Regions from separate parts of the Paenibacillus sp. FSL L8-0644 genome, predicted to be linked through region 1. Evidence: riboswitches for the same ligand, from Rfam matches in the RefSeq annotation. Region 1 holds a riboswitch; each other region holds the start of a gene.
The links. A riboswitch is a leader RNA that binds a small molecule or an ion and turns the genes downstream of it on or off. The one in region 1 is predicted to bind thiamine pyrophosphate.
Positions count from the first base shown of each region.

Region 1 (10,149 bases):
CTATCCTTTTCCGGGGATAACCGGAATGATGTATAACTTCCTTTCTTGCCTCTCTGGTCTGAAATGCTCTCTATCTATAAGTATGAATCTCTAAAGCTTGGTATGAACATCGAAACGCGAGGGAGCGGAACGTTTTATTTTCCAATCTGCAAGGCATCATTTAGGCCAAAAAAACTTTACGGAACTGCCTGAAAACGGTATACTTAATCCAAAAGCAATCATTTTGAAATCATGTTTCATCTAATGAAACAAATTGCATTCATCACAACCTCTAACACGTTATGAAGCACTGAAGATGTAATTGAGAACGCAACCAATTTAAACCAACTGGGCAAGACGTCGAAAAAACGACATCCCTATTTTCCCCCAAGCATTCACTTCAAGGAGGTAATACTTATGTCAGGAAAAGATCAATTCTCCATCGCCCGTAGTCTGGAAGTTAACGGGAAGCCTTATCGCTACTACAGTCTTAAGGCACTGGAGGAACAAGGAAAAAGCGGTATCGCCAAGCTGCCTTTCTCCATTAAAGTGTTGCTGGAAGCCGCGGTTCGCCAATTTGACGGACGCGCCATCACTGAAGAACATGTACAGCAGCTGACAGGCTGGGCTGAGGATCGGGACACCAACAAGGAGATTCCGTTCATTCCTGCACGCATCGTGCTACAGGATTTTACCGGTGTCCCCGTAGTTGTCGATTTGGCAGCTATGCGTGATACGGTGAAAAAAGCAGGCGGGGACCCGAAGCAAATCAATCCGCTCGTTCCCGTCGATCTCGTTATCGACCACTCGGTCATGGTCGATGCTTTCGGTACCAGTGATGCGCTGGATTACAACATTAATGTAGAGTTTGAACGTAACGAGGAGCGGTACCGTTTTCTGCGCTGGGCGCAAACGGCGTTCAACAACTTCCGCGCCGTTCCGCCATCCACAGGTATCGTCCATCAGGTCAATCTGGAATATCTCGCCTCCGTTGCCGCTACCAAAACCATTGACGGTGAAACGGTCGTCTTTCCAGATTCCCTCGTAGGAACAGACTCCCATACCACGATGATTAACGGCCTTGGTGTTGTTGGCTGGGGTGTCGGCGGGATTGAGGCAGAGGCGGGTATGCTGGGGCAACCGCTGTATTTTGTCACTCCCGATGTGATTGGCTTCAAGCTGACAGGCAGTCTGACGGAAGGCTCTACCGCCACCGATCTGGCGCTCACTGTTACACAAATGCTGCGTAAAAAAGGCGTAGTCGGCAAATTCGTAGAGTTTTACGGGCCTGGTCTGGCTAACATCAGCTTGGCTGACCGTGCGACAGTTGCCAACATGGCACCGGAATACGGCGCAACGATTGGTTTCTTCCCGGTCGATGCGGAAACACTGGCATACCTGCGCAGCACTGGACGTTCCGATGAGCAAGTAAGCCTCGTAGAGGAATATTACAAGGCCCAAGGCATGTTCCGCACATCCGATACACCGGACCCTGTGTTCAGCGATACCATTGAGCTGGATCTAGCTTCGGTTGTACCGAGTCTCGCCGGACCCAAACGTCCGCAGGACCGTGTAGAGCTTGGCCGCATGAAAGAAACGTTTGAAGGCATTATTCGTACCCCAGTGGACAAGGGCGGCTATGGACTGAGCGATGAAAAAATCGCACAGAAGATTCCGCTGACCCATCCGGACGGCTCCACCAGCGAGTTAGGTACAGGAGCAGTCGTTATTGCGGCTATCACAAGCTGCACGAATACCTCCAATCCAAGCGTTATGCTCGGTGCGGGCTTGCTGGCCAAAAAGGCAGTGCAGCGTGGGCTCAAAAAGCCAGGCTATGTTAAAACAAGCTTGACGCCAGGCTCCCTCGTCGTGACGGAATACCTGCAAAAAGCGGGATTAATCGGACCGCTCGAAGCCCTCGGCTTCCATGTAGCAGGCTACGGCTGCGCAACCTGTATCGGTAACTCCGGCCCACTTCCTGACGAAGTGAGTCAAGCTATCACAGACCATGATTTAACGGTTGGCGCAGTTATTTCCGGTAACCGGAACTTTGAAGGCCGTGTGCATGCGCAGGTCAAAGCCAACTATCTTGGCTCACCGCCACTGGTTGTCGCTTATGCGCTGGCAGGTACAGTGAACATTGATTTGGTGAATGATCCGCTCGGTTACGATCAGGACAATCAGCCTGTCTACCTGAAAGACATTTGGCCCACTTCCGAGGAAATCAAGGAAGCCATCAGCCTGTCTCTCAGCCCGGATATGTTCCGTCGCAAATACGAAAATGTATTTACTGCCAATGAAAAATGGAACTCCATTCCGGTTCCTGAAGGCGAACTGTATGAATGGGATGAAAAATCAACTTATATTCAAAATCCACCATTCTTTGAAAAACTTCAGGATGGCGTGCAGGATATCAAGGAAATCCGTAATGCCCGTGTGCTTGCCCTGTTGAATGATTCGGTCACGACGGACCATATCTCACCAGCAGGCAACATTGCTCCTTCCAGCCCGGCAGGACTGTACTTGAAGGAGCATGGCGTGGAACGCAAGGATTTCAACTCCTACGGCTCCCGTCGCGGTAACCACGAGGTCATGATGCGCGGTACATTCGCCAACATCCGTATCCGCAACAATGTGGCTCCAGGTACTGAAGGCGGCGTGACCAAATACTTGCCAACGGATGAGGAAATGTCCATCTATGATGCGTCCATGAAATATCAGGCAGCCGATCAGAACCTGATCGTCATCGCTGGTAAGGAATACGGCACAGGCAGCTCTCGTGACTGGGCGGCCAAAGGTACGCTTCTGCTGGGCGTTAAGGCTGTCATTGCCGAAAGCTTCGAGCGGATTCACCGCAGTAACCTAGTCGGCATGGGTGTACTGCCTCTGCAATTCCAGGAGGGCTATGGCTGGTCCAGCTTGGGCCTCAATGGCCGCGAAACCTTCGACATCCTCGGCATTAACAATGACGTGAAGCCTGGTCAAGAGCTTACAGTTGTGGCTAAACGCGAGGATGGCACAAAGTTCGAATTCCCGGTAATTGCCCGTCTGGACAGCACCGTCGATATCGACTACTACCACAACGGTGGTATTCTGCAAACCGTATTGCGTCAAATGATTCAAGAGTAAAGAGCGTATAAATAACAAAATCCCCTCCAAATGCAGTGGAAACTGCACATTGAGAGGGGATTTTTTATATGATTTAAGCCTTTAAAAGGAAACATATGCCGAGAACTGAGAACACTAGGGTTATAAGGAGTGTGAAGAGACCAGGCAGGCTTTCCATGATTGCAGAGCCTTCTTCGCTCTTGAACTGACGACTGAAATAGGGTTGGAGCATAAGCATAATCATAAAAGATATGAGGCTGATTCCACACAACAACCATACCTCAGGGGAGGATTTGTCAACAAAACGGTCAGCCACATCATTGAAATTGTAGTGGATTGCTACATTCCTAGGCATTCTCGGATACATGAAAAGGTAGATAATGAAAGGCAAAACAGAAATAAGAAAAGACAATACATTAGAAAAATTTAATTTACTTCTCATGGAAATCCCCCTAATATGCTAAATCGATCCGCATTATACAGATATCAGCAGTCTATATTTTTATACCTATGGCTTAGAAAGAGAGAAGTAACAAAACTAATCATCGTCGGTAAACAAGAAGCGAGCACCATACACACATTAACTTCTTGTCCTAATCCTATAACGATCCCGATTAAGCCAAAGGCTATCCAAATATAAGCAGAGATACGATGCGTCTTCTTCCATGCCTTTTCATTCGAAAGCAGCCATGGGAACTTCAAACCAATTAAACGGTTAGGTGTTAATTTAGTGAATGTGATACCTACTGTTAAGTGCGATATCGCTGAAACCAATAAAACTATATTTAAGGGACTGAAGTAAATAGCATTTGAATACAGTAACATTAAAAAAAGAAAAATAAAATTTAGAACAACAAACACACTGGAACATATTTTACGATATGGAACCAAATTATTTTCAGAAAATTGTTCTCTATGTTTCGAGAATTTTGGATACAAGACAACAATAAGAAAAGAGATAATCATCGCTCCTGATGACACAATAAAAAAAGCTAAAGGGAGCTTTAGCGGGTTCATTGAAGGCAATATAATAAATGATATTTATAAAATGCAATATAATAAATAAAATAGAAATCTGAATCCACGGCTTTTTAAATTCTTTTTTTAAATCATAGTTATTCTCCACTCAAAACAACCTCACTTGGAACTGTTTCTCAGTTGATTTTAGAAGTAAGTGTATTTATAATACTTCATTATAAAAAATGAATATATTTTAATAAAATATATATTATTGTCAGATCATAATGCATATTTTTCAAAAAAATAAGAGATCAAAGTCACATTCACAATATTTTTTTACAAAAAATAGCTTTTCTTCTGTTTCGAAAAGAAGTTATTATCTATCTACTCTATTTCGATTATTAAAATAAACATCTCAAAGCAAAAAAGCCGATCCCTCAGGACCGACTTCCTACCCTATTCTCCTATAACCTTATCTTCACACCACCAGTTACTTCGAAATATCCAGAAAACCTTCTCCGAACACGTCCCGCACGTCATGAATGGTGATAAACGCTGCTGTGTCGATGGCTTTCACTATCTTTTTAAGCGCCGATACCTCTTGTTTACTAATGACGATATACAGCACTTCTTTTGGATTTTTAGTGTAATAACCGTGGCCTGACAGGACAGTAACTCCACGATCCATTTTCGTAATGACCATCTCGGCAATTTTATCTTGGTGCTCCGAAATAATCATGACCGCTTTTTTGGGGTTCAGTCCTTCGATCATAAAGTCCATCACCTTCGTACCAACGTACAAAATAACGATAGTTAGCATCAATTTCTCCGGGCCAATAATAAAATAGGAAGAGAATGCGACAATCAAATCAAAAAACAGCAGGCCATAACTGATATTCCAATCCAGATACTTGTTGGCAATCCGTGCTAAAATGACCGTACCCGCCGTAGTGCCGCCTACCCGTACGATTAGGCCTATGCCAACCCCCACCAAAACTCCGGCAAATACGGCATTAATCGTCGGCTCATGCGAATCAATCCGCCAGTTGACTGTTAAATGTAAAAACAGCGAGTTAAAAGCGACCGCAATGATAGTGTACAAGGTCGTTCTCTTGTCTAAAAATTTATATCCGACAATCAGCAGCAAGCCATTAATCACCAGATTAACGATCGAGGGAGACCACTGAAACAGGTAGTACAGGATGATTGTGACCCCTGTAACGCCCCCCTCGCCAAACTCATTCGGGATCACAAACAGATTAACAGCTAGCGCGAAAAAAAACGCACCCAGAATAATAAATGCGATGTCTGCAATACATTTTTTCATATATGCTCTAATCCTCTCTCTAACATTTCAAAGGATGAATCGCCAGATCGATTGGCTGACTCTTGTTGTCAAAATACGCTGACAACCAGTTCATGGTATCTACTACCAAACATAAAGTCAATACAACTTTGACACTTTAATTCGCCACCAGACTGCCTCAATCCTGACTTGAGGAGTCCGCAAAACCCTCCTTTTACAAGGTTATTCGACAAAAAAACACAATCCCGACTACTAAACTAAGAAAACGGGCCTCAAGCCCTTGTTTTAGACCTAGGCACATTTTCCCCTAAAACGACCATCCTCCTAATCGGCATTTTGAACACACATGACCATCTTCCTGTTTTATGTCAAAAGCGTTTTACTTTGAAAAAATGTGGGTATAATGATTGAAACATAACCAAGCAACCTACATAGCATTGCGACATCAAGTACATATAAATAGTCCTATACAGACGTCCTAAGCAACTCAATCTGAATTTGACAATATGGAATTGGAGGAATGATCTACATGAATACAATGAACTTAACCGTCCACACCCTGATGCCCTTTCACCACCAATACCAACGTGCCAACGCGGTGAGTATGCAGAAGAAAGAAGATAGCTCGGAGAAGAAGCTCAGCTTTCAGGACATTTTGAATGAAAAAATGGGTAAAAAATAAGGCGCCGTTTATCCGGTTGCATGACTCGCTTTACATAAGCCAAAAAGCCGTAGTTTCCTACATCGACTGTAGAGAACCACGGCTTTTTTTGATTCATGCGTTCCTAAACTCACACATTCGTTTTACTGACCGCCATCCCGATACTGCTCTGCCTTCTCACGCATCCCAGCGGCCACTGCTTCTTCGGTGTTCAGCCCCTTATCCGCTGCATAGGCGCGAATGTCCTGCGTGATGCGCATACTACAAAATTTGGGGCCGCACATCGAGCAAAAATGTGCTTCCTTGGCTCCCTCTGCTGGTAGCGTTTCATCATGGTAGGACAAGGCCCGCTCGGGATCAAGCGACAGATTGAACTGATCCCGCCAGCGGAACTCAAAGCGTGCCTTGGACAAAGCATCATCCCGCTGCTGCGCCCGTGGATGGCCCTTCGCCAGATCGGCAGCATGTGCCGCAATTTTGTAGGTAATGACACCCTCACGGACATCATCCTTATTCGGAAGACCCAAATGCTCCTTAGGCGTAACATAGCACAGCATGGACGTCCCGAACCAACCGATCATCGCCGCCCCGATGGCTGAGGTAATATGATCATATCCGGGGGCAATATCCGTCGTGAGCGGTCCCAAGGTATAGAAAGGAGCTTCCTTACAAATCTCCATTTGCAAATCCACATTCTCTTTGATTTTATGCATAGGGACATGTCCCGGCCCCTCAATCATGACCTGAACATCATGCTTCCATGCGATTTGCGTTAGCTCGCCCAACGTTTCCAGCTCTGCAAACTGTGCTTCATCATTCGCATCATAGATACTACCTGGACGTAGACCATCCCCGAGAGAAAAGGCCACATCATAGGCTTTCATAATTTCGCAGATTTCTTCAAAATGTGTATACAAAAAATTCTCCTGATGGTGCGCAAGGCACCAGGCTGCCATGATCGACCCGCCACGGGACACAATTCCCGTCATTCTATTCGCCGTCATCGGTATATACCGCAGCAATACACCCGCATGAATTGTAAAATAGTCCACTCCCTGCTCCGCCTGCTCGATCAGCGTATCGCGATACAACTCCCACGTCAGCGCTTCTGCTTCGCCGTTCACCTTTTCAAGTGCCTGATACAGCGGCACAGTTCCAATCGGTACAGGAGAATTCCGAATGATCCATTCACGTGTGGTATGGATATTACGGCCTGTGGATAGGTCCATAACTGTATCCGAGCCCCAACGCACAGCCCAGGTCATTTTCTCCACTTCCTCCTCAATCGAGGAGGTAACCGCAGAATTACCAATGTTCGCATTGATCTTCACGTGAAAATGACGCCCAATGACCATCGGCTCACTTTCCGGGTGATTGATATTCGAAGGCAAAATGGCTCGTCCAGCCGCCAATTCCTGCCGTACAAACTCAGGCTCCACCCCTTCGCGGATCGCCGCAAATTCCATTTCGGGCGTAATGATCCCTTGCCGTGCATAATGCATTTGCGTCACTGTACGACCTTGCGAAGCACGAAGCGGACGGTTGGTCACGCCGGGAAATTCAACTGTCTCCCGTTTGGAGCCAGGTTTCAGTCCATTATCCTCCGGTTTGACGGCGCGTCCCTCGTAAGCCTCCACATCGCCCCGTTCCAGTGCCCAAGCTCGCCGTAATGGAGGCAGGCCCTGACGGATATCGACCTGATAGGCTTCGTCAGTCATGGGACCGCTCGTATCGTACACACGCAATGGCTCATGATGCTCCGTGCCCTGCGGCGTATGTGTAGGATGAAGAGCAATTTCCCGCTCTGGGACGGCAATGTCCGGCCGCGAGCCTTGAATATATACCTTACGGCTCCCTGGAAAGGGCGTTACCCCACTGGCTTGCTCCCCGTTTGTCTTCTCTACCCCAACTTCCCTTGTTCCTGCCAACCTTACTTCTGCTGATTTAAATTCTGTTCCTTTTGTTCCTTCTACTTCTGTCGGCTTCATTGTCCATTCCTCCTGTTTCGATGAAATGACACACCGATCCGGAACCATTCCCAGGGTGGCGCTGATCTATGCAAAAAAGCCGGTTCCCGAGGGAACCGGCTAATCTAACGAGGCAGCTATCCAGACCGTGCACATGTGGAATAATCCTATTCCAATGCGTCACCGTAGACAGCAGCTGCGTATACATTTCAATGGCCGATTACTTCCCTACGCTGGTATGATCCAGATCAGGTGCAAAGGGTCCGGAATCTTACACGATTCCATCTCAGCCCGGCATTACAGGCTCCCCCAGTAACTGCGATACTTCTATTCACATGAGGCGGACATAACAGACATCCCGCCATCCTTATCAGACTACTTCAAATTTATGGCTTTGGCAACCCTTCTAGGTTCCATTTAGCAAGAAGACGCTCCTCACCAAATCACTTTGCTTGCTTCAACTGCATTCATTCTTGTTACGGAAGCATAAGCCCCATTTCCTTCGCCGCTTCGATCAAAATCGGAGCAAAGTCATGTAGCGTCTCGGGTGCAAGCCGACTGACCGGACCGGATACAGATAAAGCCGCAGTGACCTGTCCCTTCCGGTTCACAATTGGTGCTGCCACAGCAGCGGCCCCTGGCTCCCGTTCTTCATAGCTGGTCGCATAGCCCTTCTCGCGAATGTCCTGCAGCTGGGCTTTATAGACCTCCGCGTCTACCGAGGGCGGCCATTCATTCCCGCTTAGCAGGGCTTCCAGCTCCTGCGGCGGCATAAAGGCAGCCAGCACCTTACTGGAGGCTCCTACAGCCAGCGGCATACGCGCACCCACAGGCGCAACCCTGCGGATCGCCTGATTGCTCTGCACGGCTTGTATGCGAATACGCATGCTGCCGTCCCGTAAGTACAAGCTGACCGTTTCGCCCAGACGGTCACGCAGTCCTTCCATTGCAGGCTGTAACAACACCGCCGGCTCGTCACTTTGGGACAAATGTGTGGATAGCTCCCAAATGCGGAAGCCAAGTCGATATTTTTCCGTTTCGGCATTCCGAACGACAAAGCCCCGATCCTCCAACGTAGTCAGCAGCCGATGAACCGTGCTTTTATGTAGACCAATTTTGGAGGCAATCTCCGTTAGGCCAAGATCCGAATCTGCGGTAAAACACAGCAATATATCAAGTGCACGCTCTACAGCGCGAACGGTTAATTTACGGTCTTCCATTCGTGAACCGCTCCTCTTGTATCCATATTCGTTTCACACTATGAAACATGGTTACATAAATTATATAGAATAGTCGCGGCTACTGTAAACCGATGTTTTTGTGACAACCATATTACAGAACGAGAACAAACATCGACAATTCTTTGCATCATTTTTACTTTTCCGGTTCAGGCGTTGACTTTGGATAACCCCCATCATACGATAATAGGTATCTATACGGATATACACTATCATTTTCAAGTGGAATTATACCTAAATTCTATTGAAACGAAGATCAATTTTATATAAGGAGGCTCTTACATGATTTCTACATCCCAGCGCAACTCTCAGCTACAGACCGCTGTTCAGGAGCCGTCCACCCCACTCTTTAATCCCCGTCTGCTGCGGTTCAAGCACGTTGTGATTGCTCTGCTGCTGTCGGTCGTTTTTTTTCTGTTGTTTTGTTTTATTGCCTTGCATGCTTACATCGCATGGGTACTTACGAATCCTACCGTCGCGCCGCTGTACTCTAATCCGATGCAGGCCAAAAACATGCCTTATGAGGAAGTCAGCTTCCCTGCCAAGGATGGTAGCCGCATGGTACAAGGCTGGTATATCCCGGCGGATCAATCGCGGAAAACGATTATTTTCAGCCATGGTTATGGAGCTAACCGCGAAGAAAGCTGGATTCCCATGTATGATCTGGCGCATTATGCCCACAGTTTGAACTTTAATGTGGTCATGTTCGATTATGGATTCGCGTCACAAAACAGCAAATCAGTCGCAACCGGAGGCAAAGCGGAATCCCAGCAGCTTCTCGGAGCGATCCAGCTTGCGAAGCAACGCGGCTCGTCGGAGATTATCGTATGGGGCTTCTCCATGGGGGCAGGAACCGCTCTTCAGGCGGGCTTGCAAACCAAGGATGTGGACGCAATGATTTTGGACAGCACTTTCCTGTTGGAGCCGGAT
Region 1 is NZ_JBBOYN010000001.1:901,647-911,795, reverse strand. It holds gene acnA (aconitate hydratase AcnA) at 397-3,108, shown strand; gene NSS94_RS04140 (DUF1648 domain-containing protein) at 3,182-3,529, opposite strand; gene NSS94_RS26185 (SdpI family protein) at 3,574-3,912, opposite strand; gene NSS94_RS04135 (YitT family protein) at 4,538-5,374, opposite strand; gene NSS94_RS04130 (hypothetical protein) at 5,883-6,035, shown strand; gene thiC (phosphomethylpyrimidine synthase ThiC) at 6,158-8,002, opposite strand; TPP riboswitch at 8,190-8,302, opposite strand; gene NSS94_RS04120 (IclR family transcriptional regulator) at 8,458-9,201, opposite strand; gene NSS94_RS04115 (alpha/beta hydrolase) at 9,502-10,149, shown strand, end outside.

Region 2 (10,149 bases), 3.3 Mb from region 1:
ACGTTCCAGCGCCTTTCGCAATCCTCCCTCTTCAGATGACATCGTACGATCCATCACCGAAAAGTAGTAGGCTTTTTTACGTAATACGTCGTGCAGATACACCTGTTTTTCATCATGGTATACCCGTGTAAATACCGCCCGGCGAATAACTCCGCCAGACTCTATATAACGCAAGGTTGGCTGTATTTCTTCAAAAGCAATCTGCTCCTCATTAAACCCGCCCGTCGATTCATAAGCGCTCATTCGCCAGAAGCGTGCCGCTTCAATGGAGCGTTTTCCCAAGGTCTCACCCGCGTTATTAATCACATTTCGCTCAAAAACTTTCACTTTGGAAAAAAAATTGCCCGCTTCCGAATACGCCTCCTCTGGAATGACCAAGGCGCCAATATCCTGATGATCGTCAAAAAAGTCGATGCTCTGCTGAATCAGATGTTCGGCTAAAATCATATCGGAATCCAATACAAATATGTATTCGGCCCCCAAGTGTCTTGCTTCCTCAACCGCCCTGACCCTAGCAACTCCCCGCTCCCCATGGGGAAGCTCTAATATCGTTACGGGTACTGAGCTCCCTGCCGACAGCATGCGAATCGTCTCAACGGTCCGGTCATTGGAGCCATCATCAGCAATTACAATATGCAGATCCTTGTAATTTTGCCCCATACAACTTCGTAAACAAGGCTCTATCGTCCGTTCATTGTTGTACGTGGAGAAAAGAATGACCACTTTGTCCACTCTGTGCCGCCTCCTTTACCCAATCTTCCATCAACTGCTCAAATGCAGCAGCCGTATGATCAAAATGGAATCTTAACGCATATTGATACGCCCGCTCACGGATGGCCATGTAATCTTCGCCGCCCTTCGCTGCTCTTACCATTTGTTCAGATAATCCCCGGATGTCGCCGTGAAAGCATAGATACCCGCTTTTTCCGAAATCCGTGGCATCCACCAGCCCCGGTGAATTGCTGACAATGCTGGGAGTTCCAACGGCTGCCGCTTCGGTAATCGTCAATCCCCAGCCTTCACGCAAGGAAGGGAACACCAGCGCGTGGGCACGACTCATCAGCTCCAGCTTATGCTCTGCTGAAACAAATCCATAAAAGGTAATATCGGCTTGCGATTGCCCCTGTTCATCCGGTTCTCCGTATGTTAATCCATACCGTTTCATAATCGGCAACAATTGTTCTGCCACATAGGTTTTATCGGTTTTTCCGGCAATCCATAACATAGCCTGAGGGAACTTTTCCTTGAGCTGCCCAAAGGCCTCAACGACCAGATCAATGCCTTTATATTTGACGAAGCGCCCAGCGTACATGAAGGTCGGATTCGACTCCTTCGTTAAAAATTGTTCGCGCGGCCAATGATCAAACTCAATGCCTTCCGGTAAAAGATGGACACGATCGGGGTGAAAGCCCAGCTTAAGCAGATCATATCGGGTAGACGGAGATACCGTGAGCGTCCGATCCTTACGAGCCAGCTTAAGCATCAAGGGCTCCATATGAAACCCAATAACATTTAGTGGAAATTTGGCGTTCTCAAACCATATTTCCCTTGTTAGCTGATGTATGAAAAAAATCCGTTTGGATGCCTCCACCCAAAATCGGGTAAAGAATTGATGCGTATTCGCCTGGTTAATCACATAGTCGATCTTCCTTCGATAACGACGGTAATAGCGCATCGCATAATAAATAACACTGTATATGTTCCCTTTTCGAATATACGTAATACCGTCAATAACTTCATGCTCAGGCATCCCCTCAAATTGAGGTGAAAAATGAATGAACTGGAAGCGGCCTTGCTGTGAGCGTTTAAGCATTTCGTGGGTGAAAATTTCTGCTCCCCCGCTTTTAGGTGAACGAATGTCACGCCAAGAAAGCAATAGAACTACGGTTTTACCGTCCTGTTCATGTATGGTATTCATGGGGTAAATCCCCCTTTATCTTTATTTTGAACAAATGAACATAGGCGTCTATCACAAAGTAGAGAGCCAGAGCCCCGTAAACAATGAACTCAGATAGCAAAAAATCTACCGGATCTGTGTGGGCAATATGAAAGGCTACTAATAAAGCCGCGGCTCCTGCCATCAGACTGAACATAAATTTGCGTCTGCCCACCAATACGTGCACATGCACAAAAAACAGCACGATGGAAAATAGCCAGTACACCCATCCTCCCCATGGAATATAGGCCTCAGCCGATTGGTAAGAGGCTCCGAATAATATGGGAATGGAGGATGGGAACACAAAGGTCGTGCCCACATATACACAGATTGCAGCTACAGCCATTAATCCGGCATAAACGGCCATCAACTTGCCCAAAGCTTGGCGGTCATGCCCCTGCGCACCGATCTTTGGAATAAAAGCAGCAATGAGGCTATACGAAACGTAATAGACCAACTGGCTGTACTTCAGCGCAATGGCATAGCTGCTGGCCTGCTCGGGAAAGTAATGCTGTACATACAACATGTCGATAGAGATACAAAACAAAATGAATAAATTCGTCATCAGGCTATCAGTGAAATCCTGACCCAATGATTTCCATAGCCCAGAAGGGATATGTTCTCGACTGGTTGTGAATAAGGACAAGCCACGAGCCGATACGGTCCAGCCGTGAAGCAGCGACAGCAACATTCCTCCACAGCTCGCTAACAGTAGGGCTTCCAGCTTTAACCCCAGTGCAGCCAGAACAAAAAACAAGCTCAGCTTCCCTAATACCTCAATGTAATAGTTCACATTGAGCGCCAGCATGCGTTCCCTGCCTTGTAAATCTCCGCGGCACGAACTCACAAGAATATGCAGTCCGATCAGGCCATACAGCATGAACAACGGGCCGGATTCGACGCCCAATAGCGAACGCAGTAACGGATGAAAGATGAGTAAAATGATCATGGCAAGCACGGTTAGCACCAGAGGTACTTTTAGTAATAGAGAACCAAGCGGTAAGCTTCGTAGCGTAAGCTGTTTGTCTCCCTTAGAGACCAGTTTGGCGGTTAATAGTTGGATGGATAAACCCAAAACGGATAAAAGTGCAAAAAGTGCCAGCAGCGCATTCGCCTGGCCATAGGCTTGTCCGGTAAGATACCAACTCGCTGCAATGTGGAAGAAAAAATTAAATCCGTTAAGCAGCACATTAAAGAGAGGAAACATCAATGATCGCAATCGGTTGTTCACGTTGTTATCTCACCCGCCGATCCAGTCGCCAAATATCAATGATGGAGCGCAAAAAACGAATAGAATCCTTCCAGACATGGATGTGCGAGCCATCCCGGTCAATACATTTGACGGGTAATTGCAGCACACGAAGCTGGAGTCGCTTGGCAATAAACATCATTTCTAGATCCAGCGCCAGTCCGAGCTGTTCCTTTAAATGCGGAAACATCCGTTTCACTGCAACCGAACTCATCACTTTAAGCCCAGTTTGGGAATCCACCACACCTGTGGGTAAAAAAGGACGGGAAATAACCCGCTTACCAAAGCTGACGACAGATCGCAATAAAGATCGATTCTCGGCGGTCATATCCTTGGTTCCGATCACGACATCATAATAGCCCTGCTGAACAACATTAATCATTCTGGCAATATCCTCAATAAAAAAGGAGTCGTCCGCGTCCACAAATACGTAGTAATCCGCACCAATGGTTCGCATCCCTTCCAGATACGTCCCTGCCTTACGTGTATTGCGTCCCAATTCCCTTGTTTGAAGCAGCGGACTAAGATTCTGATTAATCCGGTTTACGGACAAGTCCGTGGCTGTCTCCAGCGCTTTAATCAAGGCATTCGTGCCATCGTGGCTGCCATCATCAATGAGATAAATCGAACCTTCAATAATATGGCTGCGGATAAAGACCTGCAATCGTTCAGCAAAGGTTTTGACATGAGCAAAACGTTGCTCTTCGTTATATACAGATAAGATAAATGCAATATGTTGGCTTTTGGTCGAATACTCGGGATAGAGCAAGCTTTGTATTTCCGAAAGCATTTCTTCAGTGTCATTGGCTTGCCAAAATAGCAGTCGCAAACGACCTACTCCGGTGATTTGCACCATATGCTGATCACTGAACGGAAATGTTACATCCGTCACTAGTAACAATGGCATTTGCGGAAATTGGCTACGGATCTGATTGGCTTTCCGCACCGCCTGCCCCGGCTCCCTATAATCAATCAGGCAACAACATGCGTTCTCGTAGACTGAAGCTGTCTCCGTGTCCTCGCACTGTATATACTGGTAAAAACAAATCACCTTGGGATAATCAATAGCCCTGTCGTTATCGCTAAAAATGGCTATAGGTCCCTGCACACAAACCTCTCCTTTTCCTCCGAATAGTTCTATTTTGTTGAAAAAGAATTAAGAATGTTTGCTTATAGGAGTTAAATTAATGTCCAAATACTTCATATTTTCTTAACAAAATAGCTGACACCACATGATATATAAGAATATAAGAGAAGAAAAACTGATTTTCATATTTGATAAAAGCAGAGTATTTAGACCTGATCCATTAGAACCAAAATCATCAGAATTAGTTAGCCGATCTATATCTAAAATTGGTTCTTTTAGATCAACAGGAAGAAATGAATATGGTTATTTTGTCATAGAAAGATAGACGAATAAAACAGATTCGCACGTCCATACTATGGACAACATGTCATCTTTCGTCATGAATAATCATGAAAATGAAAAGAAAGAAGGTCTTTCTATGGAAGCTTTTTATGTCAATCGCGATGGGTCATTATCTACTCCATTGCGGGGAAAGGATGTGTTGGCAAATCCCCTTTTGAACAAAGGTGTCGCTTTTACAGAAGAAGAACGCAAAGAACTGGGTTTGGAAGGAATCCTTCCTCCCACCGTCCTTTCATTAGAGAAGCAGAGCGTACGGGCATATCAGCAGTTTCTGGCACAACCCACCATGCTGCGTAAAAATGCTTCTCTCAACGACCTTCATAATCGAAATGTCGTACTCTACTACCGACTGCTAACTGACCATTTAAGTGAAATGCTGCCCGTAGTCTACACGCCGACCGTAGGAACCGCGATTCAAGAATATAGTCACGAGTACAACCGCCCTGGAGGCGTATATTTGTCGATAGATAACCCGAACGGCATTGAACAAGCATTCTATAATTCTGGTTTGAGTGGTGAAGATGTGGATTTGATCGTCGTGACGGATTCCGAAAGTATTTTGGGCATCGGAGACTGGGGTGTCGGGGGGATTAACATTGCTATTGGCAAACTTGCAGTGTATACAGCTGCGGCAGGCATTCATCCCGGGCGGGTGCTGCCAATTGTACTGGATGTAGGTACGAATAATGAAAAGCTGCTGAATGATCCACTGTACATCGGAAACCGCCATAAACGGGTTCGCGGAGAAGCCTATAACCAGTTTATTGATACTTTTATCAGCAAAACGTTAGCGCAATTCCCGAAGGCGCTTTTACATTGGGAAGATGTGGGTAGCGTAAATGCACGCCATATTATAGGAAAATACGGTCAAAGTATACTCACCTTCAACGATGATATACAAGGTACAGGAGCGGTGACCTTGGCTGCAATTCTTTCGGCGGTGGGTGTCACCAAGACTCCGCTGCGTGAGCAAAAGGTACTTGTCTTCGGCCCAGGGGCAGCAGGGATCGGTAACGCTGACCAAATTCGGGGCGCTATGATCGAGGACGGCCTTTCCGCGGAAGATTCATTCAAGTCCTTTTGGGCCTTTGATTACCGTGGGCTGTTAACGGACGATATGGAAGATGTACTGGAATATCAGAAACCGTATGTACGTAAAAAAGAGGAAGTCAGCTCATGGACGCGGTCGGAGGACGGCAAAATACCACTGCTGGAGGTCATCCGTCAGGTGAAGCCTACCCTATTAATCGGAACTTCTGGAGTAGCAGGTGCCTTTTCTGAAGAGATCATCAAAGAGATGGCGAAGCATGTAGAACGCCCGATCATTATGCCCATGTCCAATCCTACAAATCTTGCAGAAGCTGTACCTGAGGATCTAATACGGTGGACCGATGGCAAGGCATTAATTGCTACCGGAAGCCCCTTTGACCCCGTCACCTATAACGGTACGAAATTTGAAATTGGACAGGCGAACAATGCCTTTGTGTTCCCGGGACTGGGTCTGGGTGCGATTGTGGTTAAAGCCAAAAGGATTACCCCTGCGATGTTTACAGCCGCAGCAGATGCCGTTGCTAATGGCGTAGATTCGAATAAGCCTGGCGGTGCGCTTCTCCCTCATATCCGAAAATTACGCGAAGTTTCGTACGTTGTTGCGGTTGCGGTAGCGAAAGCAGCGATTCAGGATCAGGTAGCTCAAGCACACATTTCAAATGTTGAACAAGCTATACGGGATGCAATGTGGAAACCGGAATATGTCAAGGTCAAAGCAGTGGAAAGTGTAATTCATCACCCTCACTAATGCTCCATTTAGGAAAGGGATTGCCTTGTTCAGACAGGCAGAATACGTCAGTTCAAGCAAGGAGAATCAATCTATGAGTGTCGGACATATCTTGTACATTTTGGTGCCGATTTTTTTCGTTATTATTTTAGGGTGGTTAGCGGGGCATTACAAAAGCTTTGATGCCTCTTCCTCCAAGACCCTAAATGCGCTCGTTACCAAATTTGCACTACCTGCGCATCTATTCATCGGTATTACGACAACGGACAGGAAAGCGCTCATCGAGCAATGGCCATTCCTTCTGGCCTTGTTCATTGGCATTGTCGGCTTTTTTACCGTTCTCCTTCTACTGTCCCGCTTTGCGGGGAAGCAGTCGGTGAAGGATGCCGCCATGTTTGCTTTGAACTCGGCACAGCCGACCTTTGCTTTTATGGGCATTCCGGTGCTTGGAGCCATCTACGGCTCCTCTGCTGTCGCCATTCCGATTGCGCTTACCGGGATCGTAGTCAATGCCGTCCTTGACCCGGCGGCTACCATTATAGCTACCGTAGCCAGCAGGAATTCAGGCAAGGAACGAAACGGTCACCTTGGAAGACTGATCCGGGACTCCATTCTTCACGGCTTAAAAGAACCGCTGGCGCTGGTTCCACTGGTTGGTGTAATTTTGACCTTGTTCGGCTTCCATTCACCGGATTTGTTGAACAAATCGTTGAATCAAATTGGTGATATTACGTCCGGGGCAGCCTTATTCGCGGTCGGTGTAACCATTGGCGTACGTAACATAAGTTTTAGCGTAAGCGCCTTTGCCATCGCACTGTTAAAAACAATTGTGCAGCCTTTATTAATGCTGCTGATTGCCTACCTGTGCGGTCTGTCGTCTGCCGATACTGTGAAGGCAGTTCTGCTCGTTTCCTTCCCGGGTTCAGCAGTCGCTGCTATGATCGCTACCCGTTTTGAAAGCCTGGAATCAGAAACTGCCTCCTCCTTTGTCATCAGTGCTGTCATATCCCTCGTTACACTCCCAGTACTGATTTCTCTATTGGTATAAATACTGATTATTTAGACATTGGAGCCTGCCGCGAATTCCTTCGTGTAGATGGAACTGATCTTCTCCAGCGCCTTTTGTCCTTTCGGAAGCGAACTTCAGCTCTGTCGTTTGGCCCTTGACCAGATAGACATGTTTGACATAGCGTATGAACGTATGTACAGTAATAGTCAAAAGAATAGAAGTCCACTAGGGGAGCCGCTATGGCTGAGACAAGAACGTATCTTGGACCCTTCGAACCTGATCTAGTTCGTACTAGCGTAGGAAAGTGGAGCCTTCGTATATAAGGTTTCAAGCGTTTTTTGCGTATTGGGCCTATTGTTGAAGCCGCTCCATTTTTCTGGGGCGGCTTTTTAGCGTTGTTCCGGAATTATATTCTTACAGGACTTCTTGCTCTTCAATTTGATGGAGGTGGGGAAATTGAGTTTTACAGAAGAACTCCGTCGGCAGGCGGACGGCATTTTTCAAGCGATTTTTGAGCATCCCTTTGTGAGAGGTATTGCCGAGGGAACTTTGACAAGGGAACAGCTGATTCACTATGTAAAACAGGACTTTGAATATTTGAACGCCTACATGCGGATATACGGCATCGCAATCTCCAAATGCACGAATCGGGAGGACATGGCTGTATTTAATGAACAAATCTCTTTTATTCTCCACAGCGAGGTTCATCCGCATCAAAATTTTTGTGCTGTCGCAGGGGTGACCTATGAAGAGTTGCAGGGATATCCACTCGCTCCGTCGGCTCATCACTATATCCGTCACATGCTGACGGTTGCGCATGAGGGCAGCCTGGGCGAGATCTTGGCTGTGCTGCTGCCATGTATGTGGACGTATGCCGAGATTGGTCGCAGGCTGCTGGATGAAGTAAAGCCGGATGAGTCCCATCCGTTCTACGAATGGATTGGCTTTTATGGAGACCAGCTTGATGGTACAACACTCAAGTTCCGAGAACGTGTGGATGCTTGGACGGAAGAAGCAACGGCTGCTGAGCGGGAGCGGATGATTGAGCATTTTATACTGAGCTGCCAGCTGGAATATAAGTTCTGGGACATGGCTTATAAGCAGGAAGAATGGCCAGTCCAGATGCAGACAGGGTCTTGGAATAGTCAGCCTGGCGATTCGCTGCGTGAAGTACGGTGAATGCCCTGTTTAACCACCAACTATAGAGAGGATAAACATTATGAGTACATGGGAAAAAAGTTATTCGGATCTCCTGACGAAGGTACAAAACAGCAAACCCCTCGTTCACAATATGACTAATGTGGTAGTCACCAACTTTACGGCTAACGGCCTGTATGCATTGGGCGCCTCCCCGGTGATGGCCTATGCACCCGAGGAAGTAGCAGATATGGCAAAAATAGCAGGCGCCGTCGTGTTAAACATCGGTACGCTGAACCGCGAACTGGTGGATGCCATGATCATTGCTGGACAATCGGCGAATGCACACGGTGTTCCGGTCCTGCTAGATCCGGTCGGTGCGGGAGCAACAAGCTTTAGAACTGAATCGGCACTGCGAATCCTGAGTGAAGTCAAAATCTCATTGGTACGGGGCAACGCAGCCGAAGTTGCCCATCTTGTCGGAGAAGCGCGTGAGATTAAAGGCGTAGATGCTGGTGACAGTGCTGACAGCGGCCATGTCGATCTGGCAATTCGTGCTGCTCGAGCGCTCAATACAATGGTTGTCATCACTGGAAAAGAAGACGTCATCACCGATGGGGCCGAAGCACGAATGATTAGCGGCGGAGACGCGCTGCTCACGAAGGTAACCGGAGCAGGCTGCCTTCTGACTTCTGTGTTAGGTGCCTTTGCGGCTGTTGAACCCAACCTGCTGCTCGCAGGTACAGCAGGCTTGGCATTTTACGGTGCAGCAGCTTCCCAAGCCGCAGCACGTACCGTAGAGCTGGGGCCAGGTAGCTTCCAGATTGCCTTTCTTGACGAGCTCGCCAAACTACATACTGGTTCGCTAGAGGGGCATGTCACGATCCGTGAAGCTGGAACAACTACAGCAGGTGGTGCGCGATGACAGACACTCGTGTACCCAGAGCACTGACGATTGCCGGCTCGGACAGTGGCGGCGGGGCCGGAATTCAAGCCGATCTCAAAACCTTTCAAGAGCTTGGCGTATACGGCATGTCAGCTATTACGGCCATTACTGTACAGAACACCTTGGGGGTTCACGGCGTATATCCACTGCCACAGGAAGCAACAGCGGAACAGATCGAAGCTGTAGGATCAGACATTGGAGTGGATGCCCTGAAGACTGGCATGCTGTTTAATGCGGGCATCATCCGTCTTGTGAGCGAGCAGATCCGAAAGTTCGGCTGGAAAAAAGTCGTCGTCGATCCCGTGATGATTGCGAAGGGGGGCGCTGAACTGCTGCAATTGGAAGCGGTGCAGGCTTTGAAGGACGAACTGCTCCCCTTGGCCCTGGTCGTTACACCGAATATCCCGGAGGCGGAAGCCCTGACAGGGATCAGTATCCATACGATGGAGGATCGCCGCGAGGCTGCGAGACATATTAGCAGTCTGGGACCAAAATTCGTTGTGATCAAGGGTGGCCACGCTGACGAGAGCGAGAGCAGCGGACAGATTGTTGACCTGCTTTTTGACGGAACCGCCTTTATAGAGCTGAGCGGCAAGCGAGTACGGACTGTCCATACACACGGAACAGGGTGCACTTTCTCGGCAGCGATTACCGCGGAATTAGGGA
Region 2 is NZ_JBBOYN010000001.1:4,192,592-4,202,740, forward strand. It holds gene NSS94_RS18980 (glycosyltransferase family A protein) at 1-732, opposite strand, end outside; gene NSS94_RS18985 (glycosyltransferase family 4 protein) at 692-1,918, opposite strand; gene NSS94_RS18990 (transporter) at 1,902-3,167, opposite strand; gene NSS94_RS18995 (glycosyltransferase) at 3,172-4,293, opposite strand; gene NSS94_RS19000 (NAD-dependent malic enzyme) at 4,691-6,412, shown strand; gene NSS94_RS19005 (AEC family transporter) at 6,486-7,439, shown strand; TPP riboswitch at 7,618-7,720, shown strand; gene tenA (thiaminase II) at 7,857-8,579, shown strand; gene thiM (hydroxyethylthiazole kinase) at 8,620-9,462, shown strand; gene thiD (bifunctional hydroxymethylpyrimidine kinase/phosphomethylpyrimidine kinase) at 9,459-10,149, shown strand, end outside.
Region 2: another riboswitch for thiamine pyrophosphate. It lies ahead of tenA (thiaminase II); the one in region 1 lies ahead of thiC (phosphomethylpyrimidine synthase ThiC).

Region 3 (10,149 bases), 430 kb from region 1:
TAACGTACTGTCGGATTTCTGTTTCGAGATAAAGTTATTAATCAGAGTATAGAGCAAGTACGCGCAATTGGTTGGTTTCTCTGCGTGCTTGCTTTTTGTTGTGTTTGGTTTTTTAAAACCATCAACTTTCATTACGTCAGGTTGCTTATCATTCGCGAAAGTTCCATAATATTTGTAGGAGTGCCATGCAAGCATGCAAGAACTTCTTCGTATACTCACAGCTTGAAGTAGATAAAGAGCTTATATTATGGATTAGGAGTGAAGCAGTCATGAATGATACGATTTCCTTGTTGATGAATCACCGGTCTGTGCGAAAATTCAAGTCAGACCCCATTACCGACGAGCAGCTCGCAGCTATTGTGGCAGCTGGCCAAATGGCTTCCTCGTCCAGCAATGTGCAGGCATATACCGTTATCGCCGTTACCGAGCCTTCTTTGAAAACAAAACTGGCGGAGTTGGCAGGAGGGCAGGCTTACGTTGAGCAATGCCCTGCGTTTTTGGTATGGTGCGCAGACCTGTATCGCTTGAAACAGGTCACGCTCCACCATCAGCCAGGTCAGCCTTCCTATGAGGGGTCCGTTGAAAATTATACGGTTGCGACCATTGATGCCGCGTTAGCTGCACAAAATGCAGCGGTAGCCGCTGAATCACTGGGCTTGGGCATCGTCTACATTGGCGGCATTCGTACTAACATAGCAGAGGTGTCTGAGTTGTTAGAGTTGCCAGAGCTGGTGTATCCAGTATTCGGTATGTGTATTGGTGTACCGGATCAGGAAACGGGCTTGCGTCCACGCCTTCCGCTGTCCGGTGTTTTGCATATGAACGGCTACGACAAAAATCAGACGATGAAAGCTGTAGAGGTATACGATCACACATCAGCGGAATATTTGAAGGAACGTACGGGCGGTCAACGCTCTACGCCATGGTCTGAGCAAATGGCCGGAAGATTGACCGAGCCAGCACGCTTGCAGTTGAAGCCATTTTTGGAACAGAAGGGTTTCCTGAAGCAATAAAATTTGAGTAGCGACAAAAAACTCTGCAAAATACAAGTACATTTGAGCTATATACGTTTGAAAATACAAGAACCTCCTTATTTACGTATGATGAAGTTCCGCGTAAATAAGGAGGTTCTTTGCTTTGGTTGCATGTTGTGGTTGTAAACCTTCCAGTCAGTAAACAGCTGGTATACCTTTATCCATCAGATAGTGAGTAAAAGCGTCTCGTATTTTCATAAAATAATTGATGGACGGCAGATTCATCTTGCTGGGTCAGCTTGCTGTACGCGCGAATGACGTCGGCAGTCATCCGGGGATGTGTCTGTTGTCCGGTAAAAGGACCCTCGAACGGCCAGGGACCGTCTGTCTCTGCCATGATCTGATCAGACGGATACTGTCTTGCCAAACTGCGGATCTCTTCTTCGTACAGGAGATCCGGTGTGAAGGAGACATAATAGCCGTTCCGGGCGATACGTTCGGTCGTGGCGGCAGAGCCTTTAAACCAGTGAAAATGCGCCTGCATGACGCCGTGACGTTCCAGAAGGTCACAGGCGATGTCTGCGTCTTCATAAACGGCGTGCAGGACAATGGGCTTGCTATGCTTGCTTGCAAACTGGATGAAACGCTCCAGTAGCACTATGTAGGGAGCGAGGTCAAAAGGTGAACCGCTCTGCGAGGCTTCTAGCCGATTGTAATAGGGTAAGCCGACTTCACCCACGGCGACCATCTGCTGTACATGTTCGTCCATCCAGTCGAACAAGAGGTCAAGCTCAGTTTGCGGTGGAAGGGCCTGTTCGGGATGAAAGCCAAAGGCTGGCCGTACTAGCCCAGGGTAACGCTCGGCTAACCGTAGATTGGCTCGGCTGGAGTCCAGATGCATCGACACGGCTATCACAGCTTGGACGCTGCTATCAGCAAGTGAAGCGAGCAATAGCTTCTGTTGTTCGGGCGGGTAGCTGTCTACATGAATGTGCGCGTCGATTAATGGAGCGGGTCTTGTTGTGGTCAAATCCAAGCCTAGCTTTGTTTGGCTGTTCCATTTCGATGCACATCGAACTTTTACGTCACTCATGCCGATTCAATCCATCTTCCGGGATATTCTTGTGAACGCTCTGAGCATTGTCCATGTCGCCGTCCAGTTTGTACTTTTCCTCACGCATCCAGCCGGTCATGGTTCGCTTCCATTCAATAAAGAGTGGATCGAGGGTGATTTCTTCCCTACGCGGGCGGGGAAAAGGGACATCTACGACATGCACCACCGAAGCAGGTCGCGCTGACAGCACATAAATGCGGTCGGAGAGCAGCAACGCTTCTTCAATGCTGTGGGTAATGAACAGCACAGAGCGGCGGTTCTTCTCCCACATCCGCAATAACCATTGCTGCATATCTGCACGTGTCAGCGCGTCGAGTGCGCTGAACGGCTCATCCAGCAGCATTAATTCCTGCGGGCTGAGCAGTGCGCGAAGAAAGGCTGCACGCTGTTGCATTCCACCAGACAGCGTATGTGGATACGCCTTGGCGAATTTGCCTAGTCCAACCTGCTCGAGCCATTGCAGGGCTTCTTTGCGACGTTCGCGTTCACTGGCGTACTGAGGGGGGACTGCTGTATTTTTACGTGGAGCATTTTCCTGCCCAAGCAGTACATTATCCAGCGTGGTGCGCCACGGGAAAAGGGCGGACTGCTGTGGCATATAGCTGATATGCCCACGTTCACCAGTCATGTCTCGTCCGTGCATACGGATACGTCCCTGCTGTGGTTTGAGTAGCCCGCCGATGATGTGAAACAGCGTACTTTTGCCGCTGCCTGACGGACCGATGAGAGAAACGAATTCTCCCGGCTTGACTGTGAGGGATACATCCTGCAGCACGGGCAGTAAGCTTCGCTTTTCGCGGAAGGCGAGGCTGATCCCGTCCAATTCCAGAGCAGAAGGGGCAGTCGAAGGACTCTGCTGGTCCCCGGCTCGTTGTTCATTAGCCACGTTGTGTGATGATAAGTCAGTCGGATCCAGACTCATATGTGCCACGTCCTTTCTTTGCTGTATTTAATTCAAGGAGGAAGCTATTCCTGATCCGGTTTCCAGCGAACCAGCCATTTTTCCAGTAGTACTATGATGACAAACATCAGTAAACTGAGCGCGACAATGATGCCGATGGCGGCAAAAATGAGGTCCGTGCGATAGGCCGATTTTTGCAGCAGCATATAATATCCGATTCCTTCGCTCGCACCAATCCATTCGGCAATAATTGCGCCCATCACACTGTAGGTGGCAGCAATCTTGATGCCGGAGAATACTTGCGGCAACGAGTGTGGCAACTCCAGCTTCATAAAAATAGCCATGCGACCGGCACCCGACATCTGCATATAGTTCATCATCATACGGTCCGTCCGTGTCAGCCCGTCCATGGTCGCTACAGCCACGGGAAAAAAGCATACTAAGGTAATGACCATCAGCTTGGGCAGCATGCCAAAACCAAACCACACCATGAGCAGCGGCCCCAGGGCGATGATCGGAATGTTTTGGCTCAGGATAAGCAGCGGATACAGGGCGGATTTGAGAAAAGGAATGGTATGAAGAACGATGGCGATCAACAGTCCCGTTGCTGTCCCTATAGCGAATCCCACAAGTGTCAGGCGAATTGTAGCCCATGTATGGGCACCAAGCAGCGCCGCCTGGGCCATGCCCTCCTGTACGATGAGGGATGGAGCTGGCAGTAGCCAGGATTCAATATGTAAATAGGAAACCGCCCCCTGCCAGGCTGCTAAAAAGAAGAGGACCGCCACAAGGGGCGGCCATACGCTTTTCCACCAGGATGCGTTCTTGCCTTTCGGATTCATGGGCGATATTTCTCGGTCAGCTTGTTCATGCTGATGCCTTGTGGGTTATGTGCGATTTTGATCTGTGAAATGACGCTGGGACTGCCCGCTTCCGTCAAAGCCTCATGCATTTCTTTAACCACTTTCAGCAACTCGTCGAGCTCGCCCTCCATGGTCGTATCCAATGGGTTCACCTGATGTTTGACACCGGAGCGCTGAATGACCTCAATCGCCTTATCTACATACGGGTAAGAGTCCTCGTTATTAGGAGTTTTAGGGATTACTTGAATACTGAGCAGTGTATTAGCCATGCAAATTCACCTGTCCTTCATTTGGAGTGTTTTAGAGAAAATAGGGTGGTTTAAGGCGTTTGAGACCGCTTCGCGTTTCATTTGGTCTTACGATCGCTGTTGCAGGGGGATTCTTGGATTATTTAAGTTTTCAAAGGTAAGAATTCCCCTGCAAAGGCGAACGCTCCGCTTCTCCAGATTCAAATGAACCGCTCCGCTGCTGCCCGCCTTAAAAGCACCCTATTTTTAAAGCTGGTTTGTGCGGCATTTTTAACACACAAGCGCACCTACTTAGCGCTTAGATAATATGAAACTAAAGAATAAACCAAGTTGAACGAGAACGAAGTGGGCGGAATGGTGCTGTACAAGCGTTAGCGTTCGCTTTAAAAGCTTTCCGTAGGAAAGCTCGCTTCGGAAGCATAACCTCCCCGGATTTCTACACTAATCATAAGTTTTTATTAAGAAATCTGGGTACAACAGCGATGGGAAGCATCATCCGACTGCGTAGTGGCGCTTCGTTCACTTGTCTAGTTCAGTCTTATTTAGCGTTTTAACAAATGGTCAGCGCTTGGGCAAGAAGTCGTTTGTGAAGGCCTTATCGACTTCCAAAGGCTTGCTGAGCAGCTTGCGTTCGTACATCCAGTCCGAATAGTTTTGCCATACCTCCGCTTTTTGCACGCCCCATTGCGCGGCATCATCCTGATAACGTGGGCTTAGCCATTTTTGGCTGGCAAGTACCAGTTTTTTATCCAGCTCCGGTACAGCTTTGCTTAAGATGTCCGCGGCTTCTTCCGGATGGGCGATAGTGTATTCATAGCCTTGGGCGGTAGCGTCCATGAACGCTTTGACCAGCTCGGGATCATTTTTTATCGTCTGTTCGTTGCTCACAATTACAGGCGTATAGTAGTCGAGGCTTTTGGAATAATCTTTTACATACAGCATATCCAATGGCTCATCTCGAAGTTGGGCCTCGATTCCGGTCCATGCGTAGAAAATCCAGGCAAAGTCGATATCCCGCTTCACGGCTGTAAAATAGTCTGCATTGCCCATGTTGACGATCTTCACTTTGCTCACATCGCCTTTGTCTGAATCCATGATGGATTTCATGACCGCTTCTTCTACGGGAGAGCCCCAACCGCCGTATTTTTTACCTTCAAAATCTTTCGGGCTTTTAATTCCGCGATCTACCGGGGCTGCGAAGCCTGAGGTATTATGCTGAATCACCGCAGCGATGGATACAAGCGGCACACCTTGCGTGCGGGCCTGTGTGACGCCTTCTTGGTAGCTGATACCAAAAGGTGCAGCATTAGAAGCAACCATTTGATCGGCTCCGCCTGAACCAGGTTGAACAATTTGGACATTCAAACCTGCTTTTTCGTAAAATCCTTTGTCCTTGGCGACATAGAGTCCCGTATGATTCGTATTGGGTGTCCAGTCGAGCACGATTTTAACATCTTTGAGCCCCTTTGCCGGAGTAGACGTTTGAGTGTCGGTAGCGGAAGCTGCTTCTTGGGATGTAGGGGGACTTCCACCGCAAGCGGTCAGGGTCAGGGCCATGAGCCACAGACTGATCAGTCCCAGGCTTAATATTTTCATGCGCTTCATCGTTAGTGTTCTCTCCTTTTGATTACCCGTTATCCATCCAATCAGACAGCTTAAGTTTCCCATTTTCATAAAAATAACATCTGCCGGACGCGATCTTTCCAACAACTTAATCCTCAACAAAAAAGCGCCCCGAGTTTCCGGGACGCTTGCGCTTGTATATACCAAAGTAAGGGATGGTCCTATGTAAAGAAGGCACATCTTGCTTAAGCATTCCTACGCTGGCATTACCCAGATCAGGTTGTAAGGGTCAGTGTCTTGGGACACACTCTCAGCCGGCCGATTCCAGCACCCCTGGCATTGTATGGTTTAATGGGTTCATTTATTCGGGTTTACTACGACGATTATATGCTTTGAATGCGGGTCTGTCCAGCATGAAGGGAGAGATGACGGTTCATTTGCCGAACGACAGGGTACACTTTTACTGTGAGCTTTGATCTGAAAATGAGTATGAATCAATCCGATTCGATCCGGTCATGTTATTTTCAGAACAGCTGCGCAGGTAGGTTCAGATGGGCTGGTGCCCAATGGCATGGCCGTAGAGAATTCTAATTCGTGAAAAGGAGTTGTTGTACTGTGGGTAAAACGGAAACATTGGATCGCAACCAACTGGAACAAGCCATTGTGAAGGCTTTGGATAACAACAAATTTTGTACGTTAGGTACGGTAGAGGGTGGCAAACCGAAAGTACGCTATATGGCCCTTTTTAACGATGGAATGAACATTCATCTGGCGACAGATCGCAAAACGCATAAAGTGGATGAGCTAAAGGACAATCCGAATGCTTATCTGCTGCTGGGTTATGAGGTTGGCGGTACGAAGGAAGTTGTTGAAGTGGAGGCTACCGTCCAAATTACAGCTGATGAGGGGCTACGCAAACAAGTGTGGAACGACTCCTTGAAGGAGTGGTTTTCCGGACCGGACGATCCCGATTATGTCATTCTGGACGTGAATCCGACTCGCATTGAGTATGTGGGTCAGCAAATGGAGCGCCAGGTGTGGAAGAAATAATACGAATATAAATGGATAAGCCAGTAAATCTCCAAGTTTTTCAGGAGGTTTGCTGGTTTTTTTGTTTTTGAGAAAATTAATTATTTTTTCATAAATAATTTTAAGTAAATGACTACTCTTTTGTCTGGCGTTGGATTAAAATAGAAATGGTGGGTTCAAGGCTTACATATATGTGCAAAAGTATGTATATGAGGCATACACCTTAATGAGGAGGGGTATATTTTGTTATTACGTAAAAATTGGTTTAAAGGGTTTACAGCAGCAGTTGTAGCTTGTAGCATGCTGGTGTTTTCAGCCGCTCCATCCTGGGCAGCTATTGATTCTCGTGATAGCGCTACGGTGAATTTGCGGATCATGGAAACAACGGATATTCACGCGTCCCTGATGAACTACGATTACTATTCGGACAAAGAAACCAACGAATATGGCTTGGTTAGTACAGCTAGTTTGATCCAGAAGGCACGTAGTGAAACAAGAAACAGTATGCTGTTCGATAATGGTGATTTGCTGCAGGGCAACCCATTAGGCGATTATATGGCCCGCAACAAAACCTTTGAGAAAGAAGGCGGTGTCCATCCGGTCTACAAGATGATGAACTTGATGGGCTATGATGCAGCTACAGTGGGCAACCATGAATTCAACTACGGTCTCGACTTTCTGGACAAATCGCTCAAGGGTGCTGATTTTCCTTATGTAAATGCGAACGTTTATGTTGATAAAGGGGGCCAAGCTACTAAAAATTATTTTACCCCTTATCGAATTCTTGATAAAACAGTAACGGACGAGAAGGGCGAAGAGCATACACTCAGAGTGGGTGTGATCGGCCTGGTCACACCTCAAATTATGCAGTGGGATGAAGCCAATTTGAAGGATAAAGTCGTTACGAAAGATATTGTGGAAACGGCGAAAAAGTTTATTCCTCAAATGAAAACAGATGGTGCTGACATTATTATTGTGCTTGCGCACACCGGTTATGAGGATGTGCCGCAAACGCCAATGATGGAGAATGCTGTTAAATATTTAAGCCAGGTGGACGGAATTAACGCTATTCTGTTTGGGCATGCTCATAAATCTTTCCCTGGCCCTGATTTTAAAGATATGAAGGGTGTAGATCTGGATAAGGGAACCATTAATGGCGTACCGGCCGTGGAAGCTTCCTCATGGGGCAAGGATCTGGGTATCATTGACCTGAGCCTAGAAAAGAGAAATCGCGAGTGGAACGTAACTAACTCTCAATCTCAAGTGCGTCCGGTTGTGAGCACTACTAATCAGACTGTGCAGTTTATCCCTGAATTTAAACTGATAGATGCGATTAAAGAAGAGCATCAAGGAACGCTGGATTATATTCGCCAGCCTGTAGGAACAACGACGGCGCCAATTACCAGCTATTTTGCATTAGTGCAGGACGACCCTTCCATTCAAATTGTGACGAATGCACAGAAATGGTATGTTCAAAACCATCTCAAAGGAACTGAATACGAAAATCTTCCAGTATTGTCGGCAGGCGCTCCATTCAAGGCCGGCGGTCGAAACGGAGCCGAGTATTACACTAATATTCCTGAAGGTACGGTAGCGATTAAAAACGTGTCCGACCTGTATGTGTACCCGAACACGGTTCATGCTGTAGAAGTGACCGGTGCTGAAATTCAGGAATGGCTGGAGTGGTCTGCGGGTCAGTTCAACCGTATTGATCCAAAGCAAACTGAGGAGCAATCGCTGATCAACAAGGATTTCCCAACCTACAATTTTGATGTCATTGATGGTGTGAATTATCAGATTGATGTAACGCAGCCTGCACGGTATGATGCCAAGGGAACTATTATTGATTCTTCAGCGCATCGTATCAAGGATCTGCAATACAATGGAAAGGCTATAGATCCTGCACAGAAATTTATCGTAGCCACCAATAACTATCGTGCTTCCTCATCCAAACTGGCCAACCCAGATGGCAAACGAATTGTGATGGCAGCACCGGATGAAAGTCGTCAAGTCGTTGTTGACTATATCCGTACGAACGGAACGATTAATCCATCGGCGGATGGCAACTGGTCTATTGCTTCTTTTGGTCAGGCAAAGGTTACTTTCGAGTCCTCTCCTGATGCCAAAGACGTGCTGGCAGGCAATCAACAAATTTCATACTTGAGCAGCGCGGCAGACGGTTTTGCCAAATACAGCTTAAAAGCTGGCGCTAAGCCTAGTACAGCAACGACTTCTGTAAAGGAAGCTGTGGCTCCCGCGAAAGCAACAGCAAAGCCAGCTGTTAAAACGACCAAACCGGCGGTTGTTAAACCAGCTAAAACAACAAAGCCAAAGGCATCCAAATAACTTCGAATTTTAGTTTTCGTTTGATATCAGAATGAAGCAGCAAGTCTCTTTAACCAAGAGATTTGCTGCTTTTTTTAATATCAAAAAACAGCCCCGAATTATTATGAGTGTAAAAAGGTTTTGTTTTTGTCGAATATGTACTTAAGTCCTAAGTTATCGTTAAAAAAAGCTGCTTTTTTGTAAAAAAACGTAATTATATAGTACTTTTGTTCTAGTTATTTGTGATATAATGGTGAAAAAACCGGAAAATTGTTCCGAGGAGGACCATTATGACATGCAGCAATTGCAGCATCATATTACCTATAAAGGATCAAGGATTGCTTAGAATTAGGTATTCCAGGGTGTCGCTTACTCCAGCATTAGATGGTTTGGGTATGCTATCGGAACAAATGAAGCAGCAACATGAGCGTGAGGGCGGCATAGAGTTTCGCTATGAGAGCCGTTCAGAGTTGGAACAGCTGGTTAACGGACTGGCTCGTCTGCCGCAGGAATACTTGAACCATATACAAGTTGTGGTGACTGGCTTGCATCATGTCGAAGGATATGAGGACTGGCTTTTATTTAGTCAATTGCAAGCCAGACTGCAACATCCGGATATCGTGAGTATTATTAAGGATCAAAGTTTTTCCAGCCATATGCAGCCTATTGTTGACCACAAGCTGGATATTATCGGGTTTGAGTTTTTGCTGCGTCCGTCACATGCAGAGAGACCCTTTCAGCCTTTCCGACTGTTTGAAGTCGCCCGTGAAGCTGGCTTGCATGCTCATCTGGATCGCTCGGCTCGTTTTTCCGCTATTGAAAAAAGTGCAACATGCCTTCCGGCGGGGATTAAACGTTTTATTAACTTTCTCCCTTCCACCATTTATAATCCGGCTTATTGCTTGAATCACACCTTTGAGACGATTGATCGGTTATCCATGAGTACGAAGGATTTTGTATTTGAGGTCGTAGAAACGGAAGAGATAGACGACCTTAATTTTTTGCATCATATCTTTGAGCAGTATCGTAATCGAGGAGTTTCAGTTGCCCTGGACGATGTGGGGGCAGGCTATTCTACGACAGAGCTTATGAATTGCCTTCAGCCGGATTATGTCAAAATTGACCGTAGTAT
Region 3 is NZ_JBBOYN010000001.1:468,496-478,644, forward strand. It holds gene nfsA (oxygen-insensitive NADPH nitroreductase) at 270-1,013, shown strand; gene NSS94_RS02095 (TatD family hydrolase) at 1,192-2,004, opposite strand; gene NSS94_RS02100 (ABC transporter ATP-binding protein) at 2,060-3,010, opposite strand; gene NSS94_RS02105 (ABC transporter permease) at 3,055-3,831, opposite strand; gene NSS94_RS02110 (MTH1187 family thiamine-binding protein) at 3,828-4,121, opposite strand; gene NSS94_RS02115 (ABC transporter substrate-binding protein) at 4,662-5,705, opposite strand; TPP riboswitch at 5,899-6,008, opposite strand; gene NSS94_RS02120 (pyridoxamine 5'-phosphate oxidase family protein) at 6,279-6,713, shown strand; gene NSS94_RS02125 (bifunctional 2',3'-cyclic-nucleotide 2'-phosphodiesterase/3'-nucleotidase) at 6,936-9,038, shown strand; gene NSS94_RS02130 (EAL domain-containing protein) at 9,308-10,149, shown strand, end outside.
Region 3: another riboswitch for thiamine pyrophosphate. It lies ahead of NSS94_RS02115 (ABC transporter substrate-binding protein); the one in region 1 lies ahead of thiC (phosphomethylpyrimidine synthase ThiC).